3 regions of the Paenibacillus sp. GYB003 genome follow, and region 3 is predicted to be linked to each of the others. Evidence: riboswitches for the same ligand, from Rfam matches in the RefSeq annotation. Region 3 holds a riboswitch; each other region holds the start of a gene.

Region 1 (9,755 bases), on a different contig from region 3:
ATTTTGAGCAGGCTTTCGTATTTGTCGACATTGCGCTTCGTTTCGCGGTCGAAGACGGCGCTCGACACGTCTTCCGCGGACTTCTTGAGACCCTTGATATATTCGATCGCCTTCGGACCGGCGACCATGCCGCCGAAAATGGCCGACAAGAGCGAGTTCGCGCCGAGTCGGTTCGCGCCGTGATATTGGTATTCGCATTCGCCGGCGGCGAACAGGCCCGGAATGTTCGTCATTTGGTTGTAGTCGACCCACATGCCGCCCATCGAGTAGTGAACGGCCGGGAAAATTTTCATCGGAATTTTCCGCGGGTCGTCGCCCATGAACTTCTCGTAAATTTCGATAATGCCGCCGAGCTTGACGTCGAGCTCCTTCGGATCTTTATGGGACAGGTCGAGATACACCATGTTCTCGCCGCCCACGCCGAGCTTCATGTCGACGCAGACGTGGAAAATTTCCCGGGTCGCGATATCGCGCGGCACGAGGTTTCCGTACGCCGGATATTTTTCTTCGAGGAAGTACCACGGCTTGCCGTCTTTGTACGTCCAGATGCGGCCGCCTTCGCCTCGCGCCGATTCGGACATGAGGCGCAGCTTGTCGTCTCCCGGGATCGCCGTCGGGTGAATTTGAATGAATTCGCCGTTCGCGTAATGGACGCCTTGCTGGTATACCGCGCTCGCCGCCGTACCGGTGTTGATGACCGAGTTCGTCGTTTTGCCGAAAATGATGCCGGGGCCCCCGGTCGCGAGAATGACCGCATCCGCGCGGAACGTTTGAATTTCCATGCTGCGCAGGTTTTGCGCGCAGACGCCGCGGCAGACGCCGTCGTCGTCGATGACGACCGACGTGAACTCCCAATGCTCGTACTTCGTCACGAGCCCTTCCGTTTCCCGGCGGCGCACTTGCTCGTCGAGCGCGTACAGCAGCTGCTGGCCGGTCGTCGCGCCCGCGAACGCGGTGCGGTGATACTGCGTGCCGCCGAACCGGCGGAAGTCGAGCAAGCCTTCGGGCGTACGGCTGAACATGACGCCCATCCGGTCCATCAGGTGAATGATGCCGGGCGCCGCTTCGCACATCGCCTTGACGGGCGGCTGGTTGGCGAGGAAGTCGCCGCCGTAAACCGTATCGTCGAAGTGCTCCCACGGAGAGTCGCCTTCGCCTTTCGTATTGACCGCTCCGTTGATGCCCCCTTGGGCGCAAACGGAGTGAGAACGTTTAACCGGAACGAGCGAGAACAGGTCGACGTGAACGCCGGCTTCGGCCGCTTTGATCGTAGCCATCAGCCCGGCAAGACCGCCGCCGACGACGATAATTTTGGAATTTGCCATTGCAGTTCAGTCCCCCTTAATGTTTGCCGGCCGCATCCAGCACGGACGTATCCTGGAACGAAGCGTCGGTGAAAGCGACCATCGACAAGATGAACATGATGGACATGACCACGAATACGCCCATCCAGATGACGCTCGACACGCGCTGCGCGCGAGGGCCGATCGTAATGCCCCAGCTGACCAGGAACGACCACATGCCGTTCGAAAAGTGGAACGTCGCCGCCAAAACGCCGATCAAATACATCGTGAAATAAACGGGGTTCGTGAAAACTTCGTGCATCAGCACGCCGAGCGAATCGTGCGTTTGGTTGCCGAGCGTCACTTGGAAGCGGGTCGTGAAAAAGTGCCAGGCAATGAAAATAAGCGTAATGACGCCCGTCACCCGCTGCAGCGTAAACATCAGGTTGCGGAAATAACCGTACCGGCCCACGTTGCTGTTCGATTGGAACGCCACGTACAGCCCATAGACGCCGTGATACAAAATCGGCAGCCAAATGCCGAACAGCTCCAAAAAGAAGATGAGCGGCAAACTGTTCAACCACCGGACGGAATCGATGAACGCCTGGTGTCCGCCGTTGAAAGCTTCATAGTTCGTAATCAGATGCTCGACCAGGAAAAAGCCGACGGGTATTACTCCGAGCAAGGAATGAAGCTTTCGGTAGTAATAGGAATTACCGGTCATGGAAACGAGGTCCCCCCTAGAGAAATATGACAACGTGTGCAATGCAAACCATCTCTCATTGTACTCCCGAGTCTGACAAGCGTCAACAAATTGTGAACGTTTCGGACAAAATGCGCATACACGCTTAGTTTGCCATCGAACGGTTCGTTTAAAACCCGGAATGTGAACAATGTTCGAATTTTTGCTCCCTTGACAGCTTTCATGTTACTCCCATTGGCCTTATAATGGAAGTGCCGTTTTTTTATAATTCGTTATACAATAAACGCATAAGGTAACGACAACGCGCTCATCTCGCAGCGCTCGGAAAGGAAGAGGTACGCATGCTGCCGAATATGGACGTATTTGCCGACGTCGTCGAACACGGAAGCTTGAACCGGGCCGCCCAGGCGCTCAACATTTCGCAGCCGGCGCTGTCCCGCAAAATCGCCCAGCTGGAGGAGGAGCTCGGCATCCTGCTGTTCGACCGCAAAGGCAAAAAGCTGGAGCTGACCCGCCTCGGGCAAATCGCCTACGAATACGCCGTCGAAATGCGCGAGATGGAACGGAAGCTGCTGCAGCGCATCGCCGAGCATCATTCTTCCTTTAAAAGCATTACGATCGGCGCGAGCCTGACGACGCTGCAATCGACGCTGCCGGACCTGATCGCGCTGTATACGCGGGACTTTCCGGAGACGGACATTAAAGCGATTACCGGGAAAACGCACGAAATCGTCAGCCTCGTCAAAGAAAATAAAGTCGATCTCGGACTGGTGGCGTCCAAAATCGACAATCCCGACTTGACCTGCATTCCGCTGTTCGACGATCATTTGTGCCTCGTCCTTCCCGCGAACCATCGCTGGGTCGACAAGCCGGGCATCGAAATCGGCGAGCTGCGCGAGCTGCCGATGATTTTGTTTTCCAAAGGCACGTGGTATCGCATCCTGATGGACGAGCTGTTTCACCGGTACACCGTCTACCCCGACGTGAAAATGGAAATCGATTCGTTCGAGGCGATTCTCCGGCTCGTCTCCACCTGCAACGTCGCCACGCTGCTGCCGAAATCGTATTTGCGGCCGTCCGTGCTCGACAACAACGGTCTCGTGCTGCGCAACATTCCCGAGCTGCAGGAGACGACCCGGACGACGTCGCTGCTGTTCGGCCGCGAATCGTCGCTGAACGCCTCGACGCGCGGCTGGATCCGCAAAGCGAAGGAGCATTATTCGCCCGGCGGCTCCGGATTGCTGTAGCGCCGGCTCCGGCCTTACGTCGCTCGGCCCTCCGCATGTCCGTCGGAAACTTCCAGGCCGAGCTTTTTGGCCGCATAGGCGGTCGTGCTCGCCTGCACGACGATCGTCATCAATATCGCCATGAACGTGACCGCCGATATGACGTCGGCATGGGCGATTCCCGCGCCTGCGATCATGCCGGACAGCGCCGCCGGAATGACGCCGGTTTCGCGCACCCAGCACATGAACAGCAGCTCGCTGCGCCGCCAGCTCGCCTTCCGGTCCGGCCATGCGCAGACGAACACCGTAATCGGCCGGGCGACGAACATGAAGACGGCGATCACGGCAAGGCCGGGCAGCAAATAGGCGAACACGACGCGGAAGTCGACCTGGCTCCCGAGCAAAATGAAAATGAGCATCCGCATAATGACGGTGACGTTATCCGAGAAATGATCCATTTCCCGCAGCTTGTCCTCCATCTTCAGGCCGAACGTCCCGGAATTGCCCCAGATGAGACCGGCCGTAAACGTCGCCATAAATCCGCTCACCTGCAGCTGCTCCCCGAGCAAATAGGCGCCGAGCGCCGTAACGACCATCGCGATCGTCGTATAATCGCGCAAAATGCCGAGGCGGAAATGCGCCACCAAATAGGTGAGCAAAAAGCCGACGGCCAGTCCGAGCAGAATGCCTCCCGCCGCCGATACGACGAAGTCCGCCGCCGCGCCCCCGAGCGTCACCCGTTCCGTGCCGAGAATGACGGCCATGACCGAGAACGTCAAAATCGAACCGGTCGCGTCGTTGAACGCGGATTCGCTTTCCACCGTCTCGCGCACCTTTTCCCGGATGCGGACTTGGCGGAACACCGGGATGATCGTCGCCGGATCCGTCGAGCTGATGATCGCTCCGAGCAGCAGCGCGTACAGCCACGGCAGGCCGAGCACATAATGGGAGGCCGCGGCGACGATCGCCGCCGTGATCAGGACGCCCGGGACGCTCAGCATCGTCAGCGTCACCCACACCTTTTTCAGCCCGGTCAGCTTAATGTTGCGGCCGCCGTCGAACAATATAAGCGCCGAGCCGACGGTCAGGATGAATTGGTTCGTGAACGAGCCGCTCGTTTCCGTAACGAGATGCAGCCCTTGCCCGACGACGATCCCCGCGACGAGAAACAGGGCGACGTCGGGTATTTTCAGGACGGAGGCCAGCTTGCCGGACACCATGCCGAGGCCGAAGATAAGGACGAGCAAAAACAGGACGTGATGGATGACCAGTTCGGTGCCGTTTTCCATGACGGGCGCTCCTTTCGCCGGACGCTACGCTTCTTCCCCGAGCTCTTCCTCGAACGATTCGATCTGCTTGTTCGTCCCGATGATGACCATCACGTCGCGCTCGTTGATGACGTCCGTGGCGGCCGGAGCGATAATGACGCCGTTCTTCTTGTTGATCGCGACGACGCTGCAGCCGTATCTCGCCCGCGGATCGAGCTCCTTGAGCGAAACGCCGTTCAATCGTCCGGGTACGGACAGCTCGGCGATCGTATAATCTTTCGACAGCTCGATATAGTCGAGCAAATTCGGATTGGCCAGCTGGTGCGCCACGCGGATGCCCATATCGCGTTCGGGATAAATGACCCGGTCTACGCCGAGCCGTTCCAGCACTTTGCCGTGCAGCTCCGTCAGCGCTTTCGCCACGACCGTTTTCACCCCGAGATCCTTGAGCAAAATGGCGGTCATGATGCTCGCCTGGATGTCGTCGCCGATCGATACGATCGCGCAGTCGAAATTGCGGATGCCGATCGAGCGCAGCGTCTCCTCCTCCGTCGAATCGGCGACGATCGCGTGCGTCAAAATATCGGCCATTTCGTCCACCGCTTCCTCGTCGCGGTCGATGCCGAGCACCTCGAGACCCTGATTGACAAGCTCCCTCGCCAGACTGGCGCCGAACCGGCCCAAGCCGATGACGGCAAACTGTTTCATTTTCATCGCATTCGCAGCTCCTATCCGATAATGATTTTGCCTTCCGGATGTCTGTACAGCTCTTTATCCGGCTTCGGCTGCAGCGCGTAGGCGAGCGTTACCGGCCCCAGCCTTCCCGCGAACATCGTAAGCATGATCATGATTTTGCCGAAGGTCGTCAAATCGGGCGTCAGTCCCATCGACAGGCCGACCGTGCCGAAAGCCGACGTCGTCTCGAACAAGATCATCAAAAAGGGATGATCCTCCGTCGTGGACAGCAGCATCGCCACGAAGATGACCAAAAAGATGGCGAACAGCGTAAGCGTAATCGCTTTATAGATGCGGTCTTTCGCAAGACGGTTATGAAACAGCACGATGTCTTCCTTGCCGCGAATCATCGCGACCATCGCCCCGATCAGCGTCGTAAACGTCGTCGTCTTGATCCCGCCGCCCGTCGAGCCGGGAGATGCGCCGATAAACATCAGGATGATGATGAAAAATTGCGTCGCCTGCCGCAGTCCGGCGATATCGACGGTATTCGCCCCCGCCGTCCGCGGCGTCACCGATTGGAAAAACGCGGCGAGCACTTTGCCGGTTCCGTTCAACGAGCCGAGCGTGCGCGGATTCGTATATTCGAACAGGAAAATGACGATGGCGCCGAACACGATCAGAAAGCCGGTCATGCTGAGCACGACCTTCGAATGGAGCGACAGCTTTCGTTTCTTCCTGAAATCCATCGCGTCGGACATGACGATGAAGCCGATCCCGCCCAGCACGATCAGCGACATCGCGACGACGTTGACCAATACATCGTCGGCGTACGGCATCAGGCTGCGAAATTCGCCGGACAAGTCGAAGCCGGCGTTGTTGAACATCGAAACCGCATGGAACAAGCCGCGGTATACGGCTTCGCCGACCGGAAAATCAAGCGACCAGCGGATCGCCAGCAGCAGCGCCGCGACGAGCTCGATCGTCAGCGAGTAGACGAGCACTTTGCGGATGAGCCGGACGATCCCTTCCATCGATCCTTGATTGAGCGCTTCCTGCAAAATGAGCCGTTCCCGCAGCGAAATGCGTTTGCGCAGCACGAGCGCGATCAGCGTCGACATCGTCATGAAGCCGAGTCCGCCGACCTGGATGAGCGCCATGATGACGATTTGCCCGAATACGGAAAAATAAGTGCCCGTATCGACGACGACAAGCCCCGTTACGCAGGTCGCGGACGTGGCCGTAAACAGCGCGTCGACGAACGGCAAGCCTTGGCCGTTCGAAGTCGACACCGGAAGCGACAGCAGCACGCCTCCGAGCACAATGATCGCCGCGAAGCCGATAACGAGAATTTGCGGCGGCGTAAGCCGTTCGAATACCGTTCTGGTTCGGTTGCTTTTCAAAGGGGTCACCTCCGGCGGTTGAACGAGCTCGAATCGGTGCGGGTCCAGGGAGAAAACCGCCTTTTTGGGAACAACAAAAAAAGGCACTGGAAGACCAGGTGCCGTTTTCGCGGATTGGTTTCCTGACTGGAGCCTACGAGGTTAGCTGACGGATTCGGGTTGTTAGGCACCCTATTCGCGACGGCCGCCGGAGCGGCTTATGCGAAATTCACCCCAAAATACATGGTTCCCCCGTTTTCGCAAAGAAATTCGGCTCGTTATGGTTGATAAGGTCTGACGAAGTGATTATAATCCTGCGGCGGCAATAGTACAAAGCCGCAATTTCATGAAAAAACCGTTGAAAACGCGAATGAAGTCAAATTCCGGAGCGTGTCGGACCGTTTTCGCGGTCGGCACCTTCCTTGCTTCCGTTTAAGTGGCATTTCGAAATAAAGTGTGTTACGTTAAGGAGAACGCCCCAAAATTCGGGCCTTCGAGGTTCGCTTCGATCGAAGGCGCTTGCGGGGATACGATACGGAACCTTATTCGCGGGGAGGTCACGCATGCGGCAGCACCCTATTACCCGGCTCGGAACGTGGGCGATCGTCGGCATCATCCTGTTCGTCGTTACGAACTGGTGGCCGTCGATCGCGGGGAAGGACGAATCCGCGGTCATCGCCGAAACGCGCCCCGCCCTCTCGAAGCAGGCGGCCGCGGCGGCGGCCGAAGCCTACATAGCCGGCCTAAACGGCGGGTCCGTGCAGGCGACGCTCGTCATGTACGAATCCGATCAGCTGCTGAGCGGCTACGTGCAGAAGGAGCGGCTGGTCAAGCCGTATAAAGCGGAGTTCGAGAAGCTCGTGCCGATCGACTATTACCGGGTCGAGCTCGGAGGCGGCGGGAAAACCGGCTTTTTGGTCGACGTCGACCTGAAGAGCGGCGAAGTGATCGGCTGGCAAAAACGCAGCGACGGCGCGGCGCCTTCCGTGCGCGAAGGTCGCCGCATCGCCGAATCGTATATGCGTCAGGCGGGCAAGCCGCTGGAGTCGTACGAGATGCTGCTGCCGAACAAGACTCAGCCTTATCAGTTCGCGTTCGAGCATCGGAGCGCGAAGCTCGGGGAGGCGAAGCTGCGGCAGGTCGTCGAAATTCGCGGCGGCGAGGTGACCGCGTACCGGACGGAGCTGCGCGCGCCGGACAGCCATATCGCCTGGGTCGAGCGGCAGGATCGCGCCGCGGCGTCCATGACGTCGTGGAACCTGATCATTTCGGCGGCGATGGGCCTCGCGGCGATCGTTCTCATGATCGTCCACCGGAAACGGATCGCCTTCGTCCGCGGCTTGTGGCTGACGTTTACGTTTCTCGTCCTGTACTGGACGAACAATTCCAATATGGCGCCCGCCTTCAAAACGTTGTCGTCGCCCGGAGCCGATCCGTTTTTGTCCGTCGACGCCGCGCCCGGCATGGTAATCGTCATGAACGTCGTCGTCACCTTGATGGGGCTGATCGGCTACGTTTCGCTCGCCGCCGGGCAGCCGCTATGGCGCGATCACGGCATGCGCCCGTGGCCGAGATGGCGGGAGCCGGCGTTCGGCGTTCATACGACGGATAGCATGAAGCGGGGCTATATGATCGCCTGCTTGATGCTCGGCCTGCAATCGCTGCTGTTTTTCGTAGCCGAGCAGCGGTTCGACATGTGGGCGGTGACCGATCCGTCCGGCTCGCTGTACAACCTGTACAGGCCGGAGCTGTTTCCGCTCATGGCGTGGACGGCCGCGATATCCGAAGAAGCGATATACCGCTTTTTCGGCATCGCGCTTTTCAAGAAGCTGCTGCGCAGCACGTTTCTCGCCGTGCTCGTGCCGAGCATGATCTGGGCGTTCAGCCATACGCAATATCCGATCTATCCGGTATATACGCGATTCGTCGAAGTGACGGCGCTCGGGGTTTTGCTCGGATACGCGTTTTTGAAATACGGCTTCGCGACCGTCCTGTTCGCGCACGCCGTCATGGACAGCCTGCTCATGAGCTTCTCGCTGATGAACATCGGCACGGCCGCGGACATCGCGCTGGGCTTGGTTTACATCGTTTCGCCGGCCTTGCTGGCCGTGCTGCTCCGGATGCTGCACCGGCGGTTTATCGCGCGGCGGGGCGTTTCGGATTTTCGGACCTAGCGGCGGCGAATGGCGTCGGTCGGGTATGCGTGCCGGAGTTGCGGAACCGATTTCCGCTAATTCGGCCCCATACGCTGCGTTAACCTCGGCAAACGAAAAAAATCCGCTATTTCGTCCTATTCGGCTGTTTGAAGCCGGAATCGGTCGGAATAGCGGAATTTTTTTTCTTTATTTTAACGAAAATGCCGGGAAAATTGCGTAGTGACGGAAATCGGTTCCGCTATGATGCGTCAGGCGAACCGGCGGAGCACTTTCGATCCCGGGGCGCGAACCTGCGCGCTATTCGGCGGCATCCGCCGATTCGTCCGGCCCGTGCAGCGCGGCCAATATGTCGCGGGCGAGCTTGTCGCCGATGCCGATCGGCCGGAAATCGTCGACGGACGCCTCCTTGATTTTTTTCAGCGAGCCGAAATGCTTCAGCAGCAGCTTGCGCCGCTTCTCCCCGATCCCCGGGATGCTGTCCAGCTGCGAAACGACCATCGATTTCGCCCGCGTCTCGCGGTGAAACGAAATGGCGAACCGGTGCACTTCCTCCTGGATGCGCTGCAGCAAGTAAAATTCCTGGCTGTCGCGCGGAATCGGCACGACCTCCGGCGGATCGCCCATCATCAGCTGCGCCGTCTTATGCTTCGCGTCCTTGACGAGACCGCATACCGGAATGTACAGGCCGAGCTCGTTTTCGAGCACGTCGATCGCCGCCGATATTTGGCCCCGCCCCCCGTCCACGACGACGAGATCCGGCAGCGGCAGCCCTTCCTTCAGCACGCGCTCGTACCGCCGCCGCACGACCTCGCGCATCGTCTCGTAATCGTCCGGACCTTTGACGGTCCGTATTTTGTATTTGCGGTATTCTTTCCGGTCCGGCTTGCCGTCGACGAATACGACCATCGCCGAAACCGGGTCGGCGCCTTGAATGTTCGAGTTGTCGAACGCCTCGATGCGGCGGACGGCGCCGAGGCCGATCCATTCGCCGAGACTTTCGACCGCTTTCACCGTCCGCTCCTCGTCCCGTTCGATCAAGCGGAACTTTTCTTCGAGCGCGAC
Region 2 (9,755 bases), on a different contig from region 3:
TAATATTTCGTCTCGATCTCCGGAATGCTCGCCTCGTCCACCTGAAGCGGATCGTACGTTTTGCTGCCGAGCGTAAAGGTCCACAGCCCGCTCGGGTAAGTCGGAATATTGGCCCCGTATACGCGGACGATCGGGAATATTTCGCGCACGTCGCGATTCACCGTCCGGATCAGATCCGCTTTAAACCAAGGATTGTCCGTTTGCGCCACGAATATGCCGTCATCCTTCAGCGATTCGTAGATGCCTTGGTAGAAGCCGCGACTGAACAGCTCGACCGCGGGCCCGACCGGCTCCGTCGAATCGACCATGATGACGTCGTACGCGTTTTTATGATCATGAATGTGCATGTAGCCGTCGTTGACGATCACCTGCACGCGAGGGTTGTCCAATTCGCCGGCGATTTCGGGCAAATATCGTTTCGAGTATTCGATCACTTTGCCGTCGATATCGACCAGAACCGCTTTCTCGACCTGCGGATGCTTCAGCACTTCGCGCACGACGCCGCCGTCGCCGCCGCCTACGATCAGCACGTGCTTCGGATTCGGGTGCGTGAACAGGGCGGGATGAGCCACCATCTCATGGTAAACGAACTCGTCGCGCACCGTCGTCATGACCATGCCGTCGAGCACGAGCATGCGGCCCCATTCGTGCGTGTCGATGATCGCCAAGTCCTGAAATTCCGTCTGCTCCCTCACGAGCGATTCTTTGATTTTTGCCGTTATGCCGAATTGCTCGGTCTGCTTCTCCGTATACCACAATTCCATGGGGCATCCCTTCTTTCCTCATTCTTCGCCAGAAGCTTGTCCGCCGGACAAGCTCTTTTTTTCATTGTAACACAAGGCACAAATTGTATTATAGTGGAACGCCGCAAAAATGCAATGCGCCTGCCCTACGACGCCGCGGCCGCCCCGCCTCCCTCCGATCGCCGCAATCGGCGCATTTTCTCGCACTTCGCCTGAATAGCTCGCTCCTTTCAGCCCCATACTAGTAGTAGTTTCCAAACTTAACCACCAGGAGGAGGAGCCGCCATGGACGAAACCGGCAACGGCCCGAGCCGCAAAACCGGGGGGAGACGCTCCGCGTCCGGCCGTCCCCGCAAAGGATGGCTGCGCAAATTGGCGACGTTCGTATTGGGCTGCGGCCTGCTCGGCGTCGTCGGCATCGTCGTGCTGATGCTCTATTTGCGTTCCCAGGCGCTCCCGGTCGGGACGTTCTCCCAGCCGTCGCAAATGTACGACATACACGGCAATTTGATCGCTTCGTTTCAATCCGGACAAAATCGCGAGTTCGTGCCGCTGAAAAACATACCGCAGCATTTGATCGAGGCGACGCTGGCCATCGAAGACAAACGGTTTTACGACCATGTCGGGCTGGACTTGCGCGGCATCGCGCGCGCCGCCGTGGTGAACGTGCAGCATATGAACATGCTGCAGGGCGCCAGCACGCTGACGCAGCAGCTCGCGCGAAATTTATATTTGACGCAGGACCGCACATGGTCGAGAAAAATGAAAGAAGCGTTGTACGCGCTGCAGCTCGAAATGCAGCTGAGCAAAGATCAGATCATGGAGATGTATTTGAACGACGCGACCTATTACGGCAATTCCGCTTACGGCGTCCAGGCAGCGGCGAAGCTGTTTTTCGGCAAGGACGTCGGCGACCTGACGCTGGCGGAAAGCGCTCTGATCGCGGGGGTGCCGAAAGGACCGCGCTATTATTCGCCGTATTTCAATATGGACAATGCGTTGGAGCGGCAGCATCTGATATTGACGGAGATGGCGAATCAGGGCTACATAACGGAGCAGGCGGCGGAGGAGGCGAAGCGGGAGAAGCTGAACTTTATGACCCCGGAGAAAAAAAGCGTCGCCGCCTCGGCCCCGTACTTCCGGGATTACGTCCGGCAGGTCGCTATCAATCAGCTCGGCATCGACGAGCGGGAGTTCGACGAAGGCGGCATCCGCATTTATACGACGCTGGACCTTTCCATGCAAAAAGCGGCCGAAGAGGCCGTCGCGAAGCAGCTCGCGAACTCCGGCGAGCTGCAGGCGGCGCTCGCGGCGGTCGACCCGCGCAACGGCTACGTAAAGGCGATGGTCGGCGGCAAAGATTACGGCGACAACCAGTTCAACCGGGCGATTTCCGACAGCCGGCAGCCGGGCTCCGCCTTCAAGGCGTTCGTCTATTTGACGGCGCTGCAGCAGCCGGGCTTTACGGCGGTCACCCGGTTCAAGAGCGAGCCGACCGTATTCACGTACGACGGCGGCCGCAAAACGTACACGCCGAGCAACTTCGCCGGCAAATATCCGAACGATTATATCGATTTGCGGGAAGCGATCGCGAAGTCGGACAATATATACGCGGTGCAAACGATCATGCAGGTCGGCGCGGACAAAGTGATCGAAACGGCGCGCAAGCTCGGCGTGACGAGCCGGCTCGAGCCGCTGCCGTCGCTGGCGCTCGGCACGTATCCGGTCAGCCCGCTGGAGATGGCCTCCGCCTTCGGCGTCATCGCCAACCAGGGCGTGCGCGTCGATACGACCGTCGTTACGCGGATCGAAACCGCGACCGGCAAGCTGCTGTACGAGGCCAAGCCGACGAAGCAAAAAATCGTCGAGCCGGAGTACGCGTACACGCTGACGAATTTGATGAAAAGCGTGTTCGACCCCGGCGGCACGGCAAGCCGGGTGGCGAGCCAGATCAAACGGCCGGTCGCCGGCAAAACGGGCACGACGAACACCGACGCCTGGATGGTCGGCTTTACGCCCGAGCTTGCGGCGGCGGTATGGGTCGGCTACGACCGCGACCGGGTCATCGACTCGGTCGAGTCGTACAAGGCGGCTCCGATATTCGCCGATTTTATCGAGACTTCGCTCGAAGCGGTGCCGCCGAAGCTGTTCCCGATGCCGGACAACGTGACGAGCGTCTACATCGACCCGGCCACGGGCAAGCTCGCGACGGACAAATGCCCGAACTCGCGCGTCGAAGCGTTCGTCAAAGGCACGGAGCCGACCGAGTATTGCTCCGAGCACGGCAGCGCGCCGGATACGGGCAAACCGGCGCCGAAAAAAGGCGGCTCGTGGTGGGAGGATTTGAAGCGCTGGTGGAACGATTGAGGCGGAAAAATGGGCGCAGCGATATCGCTTGCGCCCAATTCGGCTTCCCGGGTTCAATACACTTCAATATCAAAAAACTGCACATTTTCCATCCTTTCACCAGAAACATAAGAAGCGGTTACAGATTTAATTTTCATTTTTATAACATTGCCTGTTAAAGATCCATCTGCTTTAAGAATCGATTCTAAAACCTCATATGTGGTAAGAGTCCCTTGGCCACGAAAATCACCGTGTAAAAATCGCACGTTTTCCGCTGAAGTATGGTGTGGAATAGTTCGAAACAAAATCCATTGGTGTACGGCCTGGCGCAACGCAAAAAGGCAGACGAAGTCGTCTGCCTTTTTGCTGTCCTAGTATATTGTGCAAATATACTCCAATTAGTTTAACCGAGAAGCCGGATTCTAACAACGGCTGACACACAATCGACACAAATAGCGAAACCGCCTTCACCGCCGCGGAAAACGCCCTGCGAAGGGCCTCCTTCGCGGCGGTTTCCGGTTTCGTTGTACAGCCGCGGACTCCGAAGCCGTCAAGCCAATCCTTGCTTTAACGCGTCTCCCGAACGCTCCCACCACTCGGCGTTATGCTCGACCAAAACGCGCTTCAGCGCCGCCTTCTCGGTATCGCTCAAGCCGTCCAAAATGACGCGGCCTTTCAGCGCGTAATCCATTTTGTTGACGTGGTCGGCGAGAATTTTCCAGCCTCTTCTCGCTTCCGAATCGACGAGCATCTCGCAGGCGGCGACGCCCGAATAAAACGGGCCGTCCTCGCCGCGGCCGACGTTGACCCAGACGATCCAGCATTTGCGTCCGTTCGGCACGTCGTCCTTGTTCGTCGAAAACTTGATGCCGCGCTCGATTTTGCTCTTCGCGTGAATCGCTCCGAGGTCGATGTACGCTTCGTCCCCGTCGATCATGACGCTGGACAAGCCGGACAAATCGAGCGCGCCCGCGCCGAAGCCTTTATGCTCTTTGCTGCTGACGACGTTCAGCGCCAGCTTCTTCGGTTTTTCGTTCGTTTCCACACGCTCACCTTCCATCTTCCGATGCGATTTCACTTCCGTACGGAGTGTTCCGCCATGATTCGTTTAAAGAATAAACTTCCGCCAAAACGCGGTCGCTCACCCTCGAATTGCTGCGATAGTCGTTTTTCTTATTTTAGCTAATATTCCGTCAAAAGCAAACATATACATGCTGTAGATGCTTGTCAACGGGGTGAGATTCGTTATGATCAACCGCCTGTCCAAACGCGGCACGCTATGGCTTCTACTGCTCGTACTCGCGGCCGCCGGCTTTGCCTTCGTCCAATTCGCGGAACGCCCCGAGTCCGGCAAAGCGCTGTCCGCCTTGAACGAGCCGGCGCCCGGAACGCTGGAGCCTCCCGCGCCGACCGTGGATGCGCCGAAGCCGCTCAGCAAACACATCGTCGAGTACCATATTTCCGTCCAGCTGGACGCGCAGCAAAAAACGTTAACCGGCGCCGAATCGTTGACGTGGAAAAATCCCGGCGCCGAGCCCGTAAGCGAGCTTTACTTTCATTTATACCCGAATGCGTTCCAATCGAAAAAGTCGACGTTCAACCGCGAGTCCGGCGGCAAGCTGCGGCAGGACGAAATGAAGGAAGGCAGCTTCGGCCATATGAGCATCGAATCGATCGCAACGGAAAGCGGGATCGACTTGGCCCATTCGATGCAGTATGTGCAGCCCGACGACGGCAACAAGCAGGATCAGACGCTCATGAAAATCCGTCTGCCGCAGCCGGTTCCCCCGGGCGGCGAGACGACCGTGAAGTTCCGCTTCTCGGTCAAGCTCCCCGTCGTGTTCGCGCGCATGGGCTACAGCGGAGATTTCGTCATGGCGGGCCAATGGTTTCCGAAAATCGCCGTGTACGAGCCGAAAGGCACGCGCGGCCGCGCCGAGGAAGGCTGGAACCTGCACCAGTATCACGGCAACTCGGAGTTTTACGCCGACTTCGGGATGTACAACGTCCGCATCGAGGTTCCTACCAATTATACGGTTGCGGCGACCGGCTTTCCGATCAAGCCCGCTTCCGACGACGGAACGAAAAAGACATACCAGTTTTACGCGGACGACGTGCACGACTTCGCCTGGGCGGCTTCGCCGAATTTCCTTTACTACGAAGAGCCGTTTTCGGCCCCGAACGTGCCCGGCGCGAAAATCAAGCTGTACCTCGACCCGGCGCACAAATCGCTTAAAGACCGTTACCTGTACGCGGCGAAGCGGGCTTTGACCAAATACGGCGAATGGTTCGGCGAATATCCGTATTCCACGCTGTCGATCGTCATCCCGCCGAAAGGGGCGAACGGCGCCGGAGGGATGGAATACCCGACGCTCGTCACCGGTTGGGAAGCTTCGGACAAAACGGACAGCTTCGAGCTCGAGCGGGTCATCGTCCACGAAATCGGCCACCAATATTGGTACGGCATGGTCGCGAGCAACGAGTTCGAGGAAGCGTGGCTGGACGAAGGGTTTACGTCCTATGCCGAGGATTTGATCATGGCCAGCGAATTCGGAGTGAAGCCGAACTACCCGCTCGAATCGAGCTACGTGACGAACCCGGAGCCGCTCAAGCAATCGTCCTGGCTGTACGGCGGACACGGACGGTACGCCGACAACGTCTATACGCGCGGCAAGCTCGTGCTGGCCGGCATCGAGGCCAAAATCGGGCAAAAGCAAATGCTTCGCGTCATGAAAACGTATTTCGACAGGTGGAAGTTCAAGCATCCGACGACGAGCGATTTTCAGGCGGTGCTGGAAAGCGTGACGAAAACGAGCTGGGCCGAATACTTCGACCAGTTCGTATACGGCGGCGGCATGACCGACTACGCGATCGAGCACATTCAAACCCGCAAAGTGAAGCAGGACGACAAATCGGTATACGAAAACGCGGTGCTGATCAAAAAATACGGCGGCCATTATACGGACGTGCCGATCCGCTTCCATTTCACGGACGGGTCGGAAGTGGATAAGACGTGGGACGGCCGCGACCCGCAGGTGCTGTATACGATCACGAGCGAAGCGCCGATCGAATGGGCGGCGATCGACCCGCAGCAGACGATGATTTTGGAGACGAGACGGATCAACAATTTCATGCAAGTTTCGGTCGACAGCAAATGGAGAGTGCGCTGGAATATCGGAGTCGTCAAATTGATCGAGACCCTGCTCGGCGGGGTCGCCTGGTGAGGAGAATGCCGCATATGTTCCGCTATTTGAAGGACGGATTCAAGACGACCGCGTCGCAAACGTTTTTGCTGCTCGTCCTATGGCTGTATCATTTCGCGTGGGGATTCCTGCTGCTGATGTTCGTCAAATCGATCGTCGATCCGCTGCTGTACCGGTTTCCCGGCGAGCATTTGTCGCCGGCCGCCTCCCACCTGTTTTTGGCCGAAGGCCAGTTTCGCTTGATGAAAACCGATATCAGCCACGCGTCGCTCTGGATGCTGCTCGCCATAACGGGAGCGCGCATGCTGCTGACCCCGCTGCTGAATGCGGGCGTCTACTACTCCATTCACAACTCGCAGCTCAACTCGGGCTACCGGTTTTTGCTGGGCGTCCGCAAGCTCGGCAAGCCGTTTCTCGGCTATTACGCGATCCAAACGGCGTTGACGCTCGCTCCGCTGTACTGGCTGTATCCGATCGCGAAGAACGCCTTTTTCGCGCACGGCGATTACGCGTCGCTCGGCCTCGCCCTGCTGCCTTGGGCCGCCGCTTACCTCGTTTACGGCTTCCTGCTTCGCCTCGGCTTCATCTATATTCAGCTCGGGAAAACGAACGAGGAACGGCTCGGCAGGTCGCTCTGGCTGTTCGTCCGCAAATTCCCCGTCATCGCCGCGGCGGCGCTCGCGCTGATCGCGCTGTCGGGAGCGGTTACGGCGGCGGCGGTATCCGCCTCCTTGATTTGGGCCGGCATATCCGCGCTGATTTTGCAGCAGCTGTTTCATATTGCGAGCATGCTGTTCAAGCTGTGGACGATCGCCACGCAGTACCACGTATATGCCGGCGACGGTCAACGCTGACGCCTGTCTCGAGGTCGCAAATCGGCGGCAAAGAGCCTCATTTTCCGAACGGAAATGAGGCTTTTTGGCATGTTCGGACGTTATCCTCAAAAAAATGGCGATTAAAATGAAAAAAATTGTTGGAATCCAGCAGGAATATCGGAGGAAAGCGCGAATTACATTACCCCGGAAACAAAAAATCGAAACATGCCGAATTCTCGCGCAAGCGGGAAACGGGGGAACCATTCCGGGTGAATTGATCTCGCTTGAAAGTGATCATAGGGCACCTTCGACCGAACCCTCAGCTAACCTCGTAGGCACCGGAAGGAGTCCGCTTCTTTGAAAAAGGCAGCAATCATTCTTACCACCATGGTCGCGCTGTTCTGCGTGCAAATTGGTACCGCTTTCGCCGAAACCGTCCTCGACAAGACGGTAAACGAGCAAATCGGCGTCAAGTACAAAAGCGCTGGCGCGACACCGAGCGGATTCGACTGCTCCGGCTTCACGATGTACATATTCAACAAAATTGGCATCGAGCTGCCCCACCAATCGAAGTCGCAAGCCACGAAAGGGTCTTGGGTGGACAAAAAGGATTTGAGACCCGGAGATCTCGTCTTCTTCAACACCGACGGCAAAGGCATTTCGCATGTCGGCATTTATCTCGGCGACGACGAGTTCATTCACTCCGCGACCGACGACGGAGTCGTGAAAAACAAGCTGAGCGAGAAGTATTACAAAAATCGTTACGTTACCGCTCGCCGTGTCATCGAGGACGACCTGTTCAATCAGCTGACGGCCGAAGCCGAAGCGAAGTAACATCGCGAGGACGCGAACGGACAAGCACAAGCCCCGCAAGGCGCGGTATGCGCCCATGGCGGGGCTTGTCGTCGTTTGCGGGGGCGGCGCTCCCCCTCCCTGACGTACAGGCCGATCGGATTGTCGATTCGGATCCCGTCCACCGTCACGACGCCGATTTCGCCGCGCGAGACACTGTCGCGCACTTCCAGGGCGGAGGCGATCGCCGCTCCGTACCCGGCCGCCACCGCTTTGATCGTCTCCGCCGTGCCGCTGACCTGGAGGCCGATACGCGTGGCGGGCGCGCCGTGCAGCCGGCACAGCGCCAGCAGCAGCTCCCTGCCGGAGCTTCCTTCCTCGCGCACGACGAACGGCTCGGCCAGCAGCCGCGCAAGCGTCGCCTTCCGTCCGGCCAATTCGTGGCGTCCCGGCACGATAAACCGCAATTCGTCCAGCATCAGAGGCCGGCAGCTCAACCCCGCCGGCAGCTCCCGCCCGCCTCCGACGACGGCCATATCCGCTTCGTACCGGAGCAGCCGTTCGAACGCCTCCCGCGAATTGAGCGTCGTGATCGCGATGTCGATATCCGGGAGCTCGCCCTTGAAAGCCGCGATCCAGCCCGGGAGCAGCATATTGGCCGGCAGCTTGCTGAAAGATACGGAAGCGATCGCGCTGTCGCTGCGTTGCGGATCGCCGTATCCGCCCGCGGACGGGGCGCGGTTCCGCTTTCGCCCGAAACGGTCCGCTCCGCCCTGGGCTAACCCGGCCGCGATACGGCCATAACAAGCAAAAGCGGCAGGACGCTTGTCCTGCCGCTTCGTTTGCCGCGAATTACGCCTTCAGAACGTCGTGATCGACATAACGCTCGCCGTTCAGCTCGCTGATGACATTGATCGCCACTTTCGCTCCGTCGCCGGCCGTAACGATCGTATGGACGCTGACGCCCGCGCACGTTCCCGCGGCCCAAACGCCGGGGACGTTCGTTTTGCCTTGGGCGTCCGTCTTGAATATCGTTTTGACGCGCGGTTCCGTTCCCGGCGCCGTCTCCAGCCCGGCCGATTCGGCCAGGTCGGTCAAAAAGCCGGAAGCGATAATGACGTGCCGCGCCGAATAGGAGGCCCCTTCCGTTTGGACCTGCAAGCCGTCGTCGCCGCGGGAGATGCCGGTCACTTTGCCGGACTCGAATTTCGCGCCGAACTTCGCCGCCTGCTTCTTGCCCGTTTCCAGCAGGTCGGGGCCGCTAATTTCCGCCACTCCGTAATGGTTTTCGACCCATGCCCGTTTCGTAACGCTTTGATCGCTGTCGACCACGAGCACGCTCTTGCCGGCTTTCGCCGCGAAAATAGCCGCGCTGGCTCCCGCGGGACCCGCGCCTACGATGACGATGTCGTACATCAACCGAACCTCCTCGAGAAACGATAGTTTTCTTTCCATACTTTAGTATACAAAAAGTTTAAATAAAAGGAAACCGGCGCAAAACGCAGAAACGGCAAAAATCCCGCATCGTCGCCGCGATACGGGATTTACCGTCTGCTCGTCATATCGCCCTTACGAACGTAACGCGCTCGCCGGGCTTGACATGGGACACTCTTCGAAACGCTTTTAACCAAGCGATCGCTTGCGAATTGCAGTCACTGATCGTATTGCTCCACCATTGGGGCTCCGTCTTTGCCGTAACGGGAAGCGGAAAGCCCAAAATGGCTTCGATTTGCTCGAATGCGAGCGTCACCCTCGGGCTCAACTGAACATCAAGGTACTCTTCGAGCGGCTTGTATTTGTTCATATTTTTCACCCCTTTTCAGTATAGCGAGGGCGTCTGAACAAATACTGAACAA
Region 3 (9,755 bases):
GAGCCGGATGTTCAAGGAAGAGATGAACGTCAACTTTTTGGACTACTGCATCGAGGTGCGCATGTCGCGGGCGAAGGAATGGCTCGCCCATTCCGATATGCCGATCAAGCAAATCGCCGACCGTCTGCGGTATACGACGGCGCAAAACTTTTCCCGGGCGTTCAAGCAAACGACGGGAATGTCGCCGGGCCAATACCGGGATTCCGTTCGCCGGCACACCGACGGATTCGCTTAACGCGAATTCGAGATAAGGAATGCGACCGCGGCCTTCGCCTTTTCGGCGAAGGCTTTTTTGCCGTACGGCGCCCCGGATGCGGACAAGTCTCATCTTTTGCAGGGCGTATCATCTTTTGCCCGGCGTCTCGAAAAAAGTGATCGTTTACAGGCTGACTCCGTCTCGCCTATGATGGCGGCAATCGATTCGAGACGATGACCGGTTATACCGGAAAGGGGGTTCACGCAAATTGAGAACGATTGCAAACCAACAACGGCCCGCATCCCGCGTCCCCGGACCGAAAGGCGGCCTATGGGCCGGCTTGGGGAGAAAGCTGTGGAAAAGCAGAGTCATGTATTTGTTCGCCTTGCCGGGCACCCTTTACTTCATTTTGTACAAATACGTGCCGCTGCTCGGCTCGGTGATCGCCTTTCAGGATTACAGCCCGTTTCAAGGCTTTTTGCACAGCGATTGGGTCGGCCTCAAGCATTTCCGGAGCATCTTCGACAACGCCGAAGTCGTGCAGGTGCTCATCAATACGCTGACGCTGTCGTTTTTGCAGATCGCCTTCGCTTTTCCCGTTCCGATCGTACTCGCGCTCATGCTGAACGAGGTTCGGCACGAATGGTTCAAACGGGTCATTCAGTCGCTCGTCTATTTGCCGCACTTTTTATCGTGGGTCGTCGTGATCGGGCTCGTTACCATCTTCCTGCGCAGCGACGGGGTGATCAACAGCTTGACGGGGTATCTGTTCGGGGCCGAGCCGATTTTGTATTTGCAGCAGCCGTACTTGTTCAAGCCGCTGATCGTCCTGGAGGTCATCTGGAAAGAATCGGGCTGGGGCACGATCGTCTTCCTGGCCGCGCTGGCCGGCGTCAATCCCGAGCTGTACGAAGCGGCGATCGTCGACGGAGCGAACCGGTGGCGGCGCATCTGGAACATTACGCTTCCGTCCATCCGCGGCACGATCGTCATTTTGCTCATTTTGCGGCTCGGCACCGTTCTCGACAACGGATTCGAACAAATATTCCTGATGCTTAATCCGTACGTCAAGCAGGTCGGCGAAGTGCTCGATACGTACGTGTACTACAAAGGCGTCCTGCAATCGGACTTCAGCTTCGCGACCGCGGTCGGGCTGTTCAAGTCGGTCGTCGGACTCGTGCTGGTCGTGGCGGCCAACAAGCTGGCCAAACGGTTCGGCGAAGACGGAATCTACTAGGCATACCCCCAAAAAGCGAAGCGTCATACCAAGAAAAGGAGGTGCGCATGCGGCATGGAGCACCGCACATGGCTCGGCCGGGCGGCCGATTGGCTGAACGTCGCCATACTCGCCCTGATCGCGGCGGCGATGGTCGTCCCGTTTCTGTACATTTTCTCCGTTTCGTTTTCGTCGATGGAGGAATTTTTGCGCAAGGACTTCATTTTCTGGCCCGAGCATTGGGTGACGGACGCGTACCGGTACATTTTATCGAACGACAAGTTCGTCAAATCGATTTTCGTGACGATTTTGATTACGGCGCTCGGCACGGCGCTCAATCTGGCGTTTACGTCCACGATGGCTTACGCGCTGTCGAAGCCGTTTTTCGGGCAAAAGCCGCTGCTGTTCATGGTGCTGTTCACGTTTCTGTTCAGCGCCGGCATTATTCCGACGTACTTGATCGTCAAGGAAACGTTCCTGCTCAATACGATCTGGGCGTTGATCATTCCGGTGCTGATCAGCCCGTGGAATTTGATCGTGTTTACGCAGTTTTTCAAAAGCATCCCGGAGGAGCTGAACGAAGCCGCCTTGATCGACGGCGCCGGACCGTTCACCGTATTCGCCCGCATCGTGCTGCCGCTGTCGAAGCCGGCACTCGCCACGTTCGGCCTGTTTTACGCCGTCATGCATTGGAACTCGTACTTTACCGGCATGCTGTATATAAGCAATCCGAACTTATGGCCGATTCAGCTGCTGCTCCGGCAAATCGTCGTCGTCAACGACACGTCGTCGCTCCAGGCCGACCAGCTCGCCAACATCCAGCCTCCGCCCGCGGAGACGACGCAGATGGCCGCCATTTTGCTGGCGACGGTGCCGATTTTGATCGTCTACCCGTTTCTGCAAAAGCACTTCGCCAAGGGGGTGATGATCGGTTCGGTCAAAGGGTAAGCGAACCGTACCGTAAGACGAGATTGATCGAGGGGTTCCGTCTGTAAAAACAAAGCTCATCCATACCGGAGGTGTCCGCCATGAAAGGAAACACATTCGCCGGCCTCGTCGCCGTAGCCGTCCTGTCCGCCTCGCTCGCCGCCTGCTCCGGCGGCGGCCAAAACGCGGGAGAAACGCCGAAATCCGGCGACGCGAACGCGCCGAAGACGAACAAAACGTACGACATCAGCTTCCTCAACTTCGCTTATACGATTTTCCCCGATCCGAACGGAAAAGGCGTAGAGGCGATCAAGCAAAAATTCGGCGCCAACATCAAGTCCCAGTTCGTGCTGCAGTCCGACTATAAAGAGAAGCTGAACGTCATTATGGCGTCGGGCGACATGCCGGACGTCGTGGCGATCAAAGATTTGGACTCGAACTATTACAAGTGGGCGAGACAAGGCGCTTTCCTGCCGCTCGACGAATACATCGACCAGTACGCGACGCTCAAAGGCGTGCCGAAGACGATTTACGATCAATTCCGCGTCAACGGCAAAATTTACAGCATCCCGATGTACCAGCCGACGTATACGTTCTCCGGAACGATCCGCCAGGACTGGCTCGACAATCTCGGCCTGAAAATGCCGACGAACTACAAGGAGCTGCTGGACGTCGCCATCGCCTTCACGAAAAACGATCCGGACAAAAACGGCAAAAACGATACGTACGGCTTCGCCCTCGGGGAAAGCATCTCCCCTAACCATGCGATGGGAGCCTATTGGTCCGGCGCCTGGTATCATAAGGACAAGGACGGCAATTATATGCCGGGCTTGATCGGCCCGGGACGCAAAGAAGTGATCGAGACGCTTACCGCGGCCTACAAGGAAGGCGCCGTCACGAAAGATTTCGCCGTGCTCAACTGGGCGCAGACGAACAAAGAATTTTACTCCGGCAAAGCGGGCATTTTCATCGGCACGCCGAGCGGGATGGTCGAAGATTATTACACCGGCCTGCTGAAGGTCGATCCGAAAGCGAAGGTCGCGCCGATCCCGTTCTTCAAAGCTCCGGACGGCTCCCAGGGCAACTTGAAGGGCCGCGGCTTCTTCGGACTGACGACGCTTTCGGCCAAGCTGAAAAACGATCCGGACAAAGTGAAAAAGATTTTGGAAATACTCGATTACGGCCGCCAGTTCATCCCGCTCGACCAGCGCACGCCGCAAAACCAGCAGTTCGACTGGATCATGGGCGGAAACGGCGTCGGCTACGACATGGTGAACGGCAAGGCGGTGCCGAAAGCGGGCCAGGAATCGAATACGCCGATCCAATACATGCTGCAGCGCCACGAGTTTTGGAAGCCGTGGGCGCCGAGCGACGACGCCAACCAGTTTTCCAAGGCGTCTTACAATTCGCCGGAAATGCAGGCGTTTATCGCCACGATCGAGCAGATGGAGAAGACGTACAATAAAAACCCGTACGACGATCCGTCCTACCTCGTCTACTCGGAAACGCAGGCGTCCAAAGGGACGGAGCTGGACAAATATTTGATCGACGAGCAGACGAAAATGATTTCCGGCCAGCGTCCGATATCCGATTGGGACAAAATGATCGAGGAATGGAAATCCCGCGGCGGCGCCCAGCTGATGAAGGAAGTGAACGACGGCATCAAAGCCGCCAAAAACCAGTAACGTCCGCAGCCGCCGTCGGCGCCGCGCCGGTTCGAAAGGAGCCGCGCGGCGCCGCTTGCGTCGCAATGCAAACGTATGTTTCCTTTTTATGGCGGCAAATGGTATACTTGTTGTCAACACGCACTCGCGAAAGGGGATTTTCCGTCATGCAGCAGCCTATCGTCCGATGCGGCTGGGTGAACGACAGCCAGCTCTACATCGATTACCACGACCGGGAATGGGGCGTTCCCGTCCACGACGACAACGCCCTGTTCGAGCGGCTCGTTCTGGAAGGCGCCCAAGCGGGGTTGAGCTGGTATACCATTTTGCGCAAAAGGGAGCATTACCGCGAAGCGTTCGACCGGTTCGATCCGGCGAAGGTGGCCGCCTACGACGAGCGGAAAATCGAAGAGCTGATGGGGAATCCGGGAATCGTCCGCAACCGGCTGAAAATTCGGTCCGCCGTGCGCAACGCCGTGGCGGTTCTCGACGTGCAGCGGGAGTTCGGCTCCTTCGACGCTTATTTATGGTCGTTCGTCGGCGGCAGCCCGATCCGCAACAGCTGGAAGCAGCTCGCCGACGTGCCCGCCAAGACGCCGATTTCCGACGCGATGAGCAAAGATTTGAAGAAGCGCGGCTTCTCGTTCGTCGGCTCGACGATCTGCTACGCCTTGATGCAGGCGACGGGAATGGTGCAGGATCACGTCGTGACGTGCTTCCGCCATCGGGAGCTGGCCGAAGCGACGCAGGGGGCGATTGCCAATAATTGAGGGTTTTCTCGGTATGCGATTTGTGTTAGCCTTCTAAAAGTAGCCGAAACTTCGGTAAATGGAAACGGCTGGATAAGCAAGTCGGCCGCTTCCGCTCACAAAGTGCGGGGGATTTTTTTTACGGACAAGCCGTTTAACGACGCTTTCCGTTTCGGGGTGAATCGCGACTTTTCTCGCGTAGGGCTGTATCCTCAGTCCGAATCCGACAACTAACCTCGTAGGCGAACAAAAGGAGAGGAATCGCATATGCATTGGAGAAACACCTGGAAGCGAGCGCTGCTTACGGGCGGTTTTGCTTTGTTTTTCATCACCGGCTCGGCCGTTTCGGCAGTAGGACGGCCCGTTGATCCGATTCTTCTTCAGCCCTGGTCGCCGCTTGTCCTGCAAAGCGGCGATATGTCGACCAAGTCGAATCCCGACTTTTCCGATTTTCAAGCGCAGCTATTGCGCAGTCATTTCAATGCCGTACAATCGCTGATCGAAAGCGAAAAAGAGCCGACGTCGATCGCCGAGCACATGCTTGCCGCGGTTCCGACGATATACGAGGTGCAGCCGCTGACGGCGGCCGCGCCGGACGATCTGTTCGCGATCAAGCCTGTTGCGCTCGGACTCGCTCAGGCGCCCGCGGCGGACCCTCAGCCGTTGGCGGCGGCCCGGCAGCCTGCGGCAGCCGACGCGAAAGCGGCGGAGCCGAAGGCCGCTCCGAAAGTCGCGGCGTCCATGCCGAAAAAGGTAAGCAAAGCGGCGGAAGCGGCGCAAACGGCGAAAGCCGCCGAACCGAGAAATCTCGTTACGACGGTCACCGGCGCGACGATTACGCCGAAGAAAACGGTCAAGGCGGTGGCGTCCGCCTACACGGCCAGCGCCGAAGAAAACGGCGGCTACGCCGGCAAAGACTATTTCGGCAATTCGCTGCAGGTCGGCTCGATTGCCGTCGACCCCGACGTCATTCCGCTCGGCTCGACCGTTTACGTGACCGGCTACAGCTACGACGGTTTGCCCGCCGGCGGCATGATGGCCAAAGCGGTCGATATCGGCGGCGCCATCGACGGCAACCGGGTCGATATATTCGTGCCGGATTCGCGCGAGAAAGCGAAAAAGTTCGGCTTGCAAAACGTTACGCTGTATGTCGTCGACTGAGGTCGGCGGCTTTTTTTTCGTTGCGTCTTACTTGCTTTTCGGCAAATGCAGCAGCTCCGGCACCGTAACGAGCCCGTATCCCTGTTCGCGCAGCTTCATGATGATGGACGGCAGCGCCTTGACGGTGCCGCTCAAATCCTGGCTGTCTCCGCCGGCGGAATGCTGCAGCACGATCGCCCCCGCTTTCGTATGGCCCAGGATGTTGCCCGACACCTGCTGCTCCCCGAGGCTTTTCCAATCGAGCGAGTCGACGTTCCAGTTTACGACGATATAACCGTGCCGGTTCGCCCATTGCAGCTGCCCTTCGGTGATTTCCCCGTACGGAGGCCGGATCAGCTTCGGCTTGTAGCCGGCAAGCCCGTTAAGCGTTAGTTCCGTTTGCTCGATTTCCGCCGCGAACTGCTCGACGGACAGCTTCGTAAACAGAGGATGGCGATAAGAATGATTGCCGATCGCATGGCCTTCGCGGATGATTCGCTTGACGACGGCGGGGTGCGCCTCGGCTTTTTTGCCGAGCAGGAAAAAAGTCGCCTTAACCCCGTAAGCCTTCAGCACGTCCAGCACCTGCGGCGTAAACCGCTCGTCCGGGCCGTCGTCGAACGTCAGCGCGATATTTTTCTCCTTCGACGTTCCGCTTACTTTGAACACGTCCGGATATTTCGCACGCAGCTGCGAAATGGTCAGCTTTTTGCCCGCGGCCGCGTTCGTCTGCGATTTTTGCACGCTGACCGACGGCGCCTTGGCTTCTCCGGACCGCTTCGTTCGGGCCGTCGGCCGGGACTGGGGCGCCGGTACCGGGTCAACCGGCTGTACCGTTTCGACCGGGGCCGGCGGGGTAGGCGCGGGCGGCGACTCGGACTTGCTCCGTTCCCTTTCGGCCGTCTCGGCCGCCAGCCGCAGCCGATCGGGGGCGCCGCCCGCCGGTCCGCGATCCGCTGCGGATTCCGCCGTATTTTGCGCCGCCTCGCCTTCTCCCGCTCCAGGTCCGGGTACGGCCGCCTGACAGCCCGCGGCGATAAAGCAGCTGAGCGCAATGCCGATGATGCGCTTCATGGACATCCCCTCCCGTCATACGCATAGTATGCTTGTACGGGACGGAATTATCCGTTCGGGGCGCCGCTGGAAGCCGATTCCGGCAAGGTGACGACGACCGTCGTCCCTTCGCCGACCCGACTGTCCATCCGGATCGCGCCTCCGTGCATATCGACGATTTTGCGCACGATCGACAAGCCGAGACCGCTGCCGCCGAGCGCGCGATTGCGCGAAGCGTCCGCCTTGTAAAACCGGTCGAACGCCTGCGCCAGCTCCTTGTCCGACATGCCGATGCCCGTATCCGCGATTTCGATCGTTGCGGTACCGCCCCGGCTTGCGGCCCGTATGCGAACGGCGCCCCCTTCCGGGGTAAATTTGATGCTGTTATGGAGCAGGTTCGTCCAAACCTGGCCCATCAGCTGCTCGTCGGCGTATACGTAAGCCGCCTCCAGATCGACGTCCATCTCCAGCCGCTTCTTCTCCCACTGCGGCTCGCACGCCAAGATCAGATGGCGCAGCTGCTTGTCGACCCGGTAGCGGCTTCGTTCGAACGGATGGCGTTCCGAATCGAGCGACGACAGCTTCAGCAAATTGTCGCTCAGCTTGGACAGCCGCTCCGTTTCCAGCTCGATAATCGATAAATACCGGTCGCGCTCCTCCGCGCGGAGCGAATCGCCGCGCAGCGCCTTGGCGAAGCCGCCGATCGACGTGAGCGGGGACTGGATTTCGTGGGATACGTTCGATATGAATTCCTGGCGCATATTTTCGATCTGCTTCAGGCCCGACGCCATATCGTTGATGCCTTCGATCAAAACGGCGAACTGGCGGTTGTCTTTGCCGCGCTTTTGGCGGAACACCCCTTCGATGCGGACGTCGAAGTCGCCGCGGGCTATGCGCCGCAAGGCGTCCAGTATGGCCGTCCACAGCTTGAGCTGGCGCGGGGCGCCGAACAGAAAGCCCGCTATCGCCGCGGCGAGCAGCAGCGCGTGAATGAGCAGCAGCGGCGTCAGCTGTTTGCGGTAATCGTGGAAAAGACCGGGCGCCGGCGCCTGTACGATCAGCGCGTACGTCGTCCGGCCGATCGTCAGCGGCCCGCCGACCGCGGCCGTGCCGTCGCGGAACGGATTCGGCCGGTCGAGCAGGCGTATCGGCCGTCCGCCGAGCATCGCCTCCAGCTCGGCTTGCCCGATGCCGCCCTCTGCCGCCGGTCCGTCCGCGCCTCCGGCTGCGCCGCCGAACCATCGGGCTCGGCCGGCCTCATCCGCCAGGCCGACTCGCACGCCCGTCGCTTCGGCGAGCTTCCCGGCAAAGCCGGCCGCTTCGGCGGTGTCGCCGGCTTCCCGCCAGACGGCGGCGACCAGCTCCCTTTTGGCGGCCAGCGCCTCCCACAGCGCTTCCTTGTCGCCTCGGCCGTGAATGAAGGCGCCCGCCGCAAACGCGATCGTCCACATTCCGTAAAACATGACGGTCATGTAAAGAAACCCGGCCACGATTTTATAAATCGGCGGCCTCCGCATAAACCGTTCTTCCCAGTTCGCCGCCGGTTTTTCGGCGCTCGCGCGGCTCATACCGAGTTCTCCAGCCGGTAGCCGAGTCCGCGGATCGTGCTGATTTTGAACGTATGACGCTCCTCCGGAAACCGTTCCCGCAGCCGTTTGATATGGACGTCGACCGTCCGCTCGTCGCCTTCGTAATCGTAGCCCCAAATGTGCTCGATCAGCTGCTCGCGGGAAAACGTTTTGCCCGGGTAGCTGGCCAGCTTGAACAGCAGCTCGAACTCTTTGAGCGGAAGCGTCAAGCTTTTCCCCTCGACGGAAGCTTCGTACGTTTTGCGGTTCAGCTGCAGCTCGCCGACCTGCACCGTCTGCGAGGCGACGATTTTATATCGCTTCAGCAGCGCCTTGACGCGGGCGATCAGCTCGGCCGGCTCGAACGGCTTCACCAAATAATCGTCGGCGCCGAGCTCGAACCCTTTCACCTTTTGCGACGTTTCGCCTTTCGCCGTCAGCATGAGCAAGGGCAGATCGTAGCTCTCTCTCAGCTCCCGGCATAACGCCCAGCCGTCCATATGCGGCATCATAATATCGAGAATGACGAGATCGGCCGTCACCGTCTCGAGCCGCGCCAGCGCTTCGCGGCCGTCGGCCGCTTCGAGCACGTCGAACCCTTCCCGTTCGAGAAAATGTCGCGCCAGCTCGCGAATGAACGGATCGTCGTCAACAACCAGAAGCCGTGTCATCGGCTGCCCCTCCTTTCGCCGTTTCTTTTATAAGCATAATGTACCTCGTCTTGTCGCGGAATAGAAGCTTGCTTCAGACGACCTCGGGCTGCAGCGCTCTCTGAGCCTCCGCCTCCGCTCCCGCTTCTCCCTTCGCCTCGCCCGGCTTCCCCTTCGCCCCGGCGTCTTCCCGTACGTTCAGCTTCGCGTTTCCCATCAGAAAGCTGATCAGGAAGCCGAGAATGACGATAGCCGCGCCGACCGCGAACAATTGCGTGATCGCATTCGCGAACAGCTGCTGCAGCTCGGCCGCCATCTCGCGGGGAAGCGCCGCCATTGCCGTTTTGTCGACGAGGACTCGCGGATTCGACAGCTGCCCGAGCTGCTCGGCCGGAATTTGCGGAAACTTCCCGGCAAGCGCGGACAATCCGTGATGCAGCCGGTCGGACATTATCGCCCCGAGCACGCTTACTCCGATCGTGCCGCCGACGGAGCGGAAAAATTGCACCGACGAGGTGACGACGCCTCGCTGCTTGCGGTCCGCGGCTTCCTGGGCGGCCGTATTGATGGCCGGCATGAGCGGCCCCATGCC

Evidence for each region. A riboswitch is a leader RNA that binds a small molecule or an ion and turns the genes downstream of it on or off. The one in region 3 is predicted to bind cyclic di-AMP.
Region 1: another riboswitch for cyclic di-AMP. It lies ahead of PV407_RS28335 (TrkH family potassium uptake protein); the one in region 3 lies ahead of PV407_RS12780 (3D domain-containing protein).
Region 2: another riboswitch for cyclic di-AMP. It lies ahead of PV407_RS08790 (C40 family peptidase); the one in region 3 lies ahead of PV407_RS12780 (3D domain-containing protein).

What each region holds. Positions count from the first base shown of each region.
Region 1 is NZ_JARBDC010000088.1:173,103-182,857, forward strand. Features, by position in the region: gene sdhA (succinate dehydrogenase flavoprotein subunit) at 1-1,325, opposite strand, end outside; gene PV407_RS28315 (succinate dehydrogenase cytochrome b558 subunit) at 1,342-2,007, opposite strand; gene PV407_RS28320 (LysR substrate-binding domain-containing protein) at 2,328-3,233, shown strand; gene PV407_RS28325 (cation:proton antiporter) at 3,248-4,501, opposite strand; gene PV407_RS28330 (potassium channel family protein) at 4,526-5,194, opposite strand; gene PV407_RS28335 (TrkH family potassium uptake protein) at 5,209-6,558, opposite strand; cyclic di-AMP (ydaO/yuaA leader) riboswitch at 6,674-6,823, opposite strand; gene PV407_RS28340 (CPBP family intramembrane glutamic endopeptidase) at 7,101-8,711, shown strand; gene uvrC (excinuclease ABC subunit UvrC) at 8,991-9,755, opposite strand, start outside.
Region 2 is NZ_JARBDC010000016.1:18,774-28,528, forward strand. Features, by position in the region: gene speE (polyamine aminopropyltransferase) at 1-764, opposite strand, end outside; gene PV407_RS08770 (transglycosylase domain-containing protein) at 1,029-3,110, shown strand; gene PV407_RS08775 (YwhD family protein) at 3,640-4,134, opposite strand; gene PV407_RS08780 (M1 family aminopeptidase) at 4,337-6,313, shown strand; gene PV407_RS08785 (hypothetical protein) at 6,328-7,146, shown strand; cyclic di-AMP (ydaO/yuaA leader) riboswitch at 7,324-7,460, shown strand; gene PV407_RS08790 (C40 family peptidase) at 7,465-7,941, shown strand; gene PV407_RS08795 (LysR substrate-binding domain-containing protein) at 7,911-8,693, opposite strand; gene PV407_RS08800 (FAD-dependent oxidoreductase) at 8,752-9,315, opposite strand; gene PV407_RS08805 (DUF7662 domain-containing protein) at 9,458-9,703, opposite strand.
Region 3 is NZ_JARBDC010000034.1:96,411-106,165, forward strand. Features, by position in the region: gene PV407_RS12755 (helix-turn-helix domain-containing protein) at 1-235, shown strand, start outside; gene PV407_RS12760 (ABC transporter permease) at 567-1,433, shown strand; gene PV407_RS12765 (carbohydrate ABC transporter permease) at 1,488-2,360, shown strand; gene PV407_RS12770 (extracellular solute-binding protein) at 2,441-4,024, shown strand; gene PV407_RS12775 (DNA-3-methyladenine glycosylase I) at 4,171-4,773, shown strand; cyclic di-AMP (ydaO/yuaA leader) riboswitch at 4,850-5,012, shown strand; gene PV407_RS12780 (3D domain-containing protein) at 5,020-5,913, shown strand; gene PV407_RS12785 (polysaccharide deacetylase family protein) at 5,941-6,966, opposite strand; gene PV407_RS12790 (sensor histidine kinase) at 7,014-8,513, opposite strand; gene PV407_RS12795 (response regulator transcription factor) at 8,510-9,184, opposite strand; gene PV407_RS12800 (MDR family MFS transporter) at 9,258-9,755, opposite strand, start outside.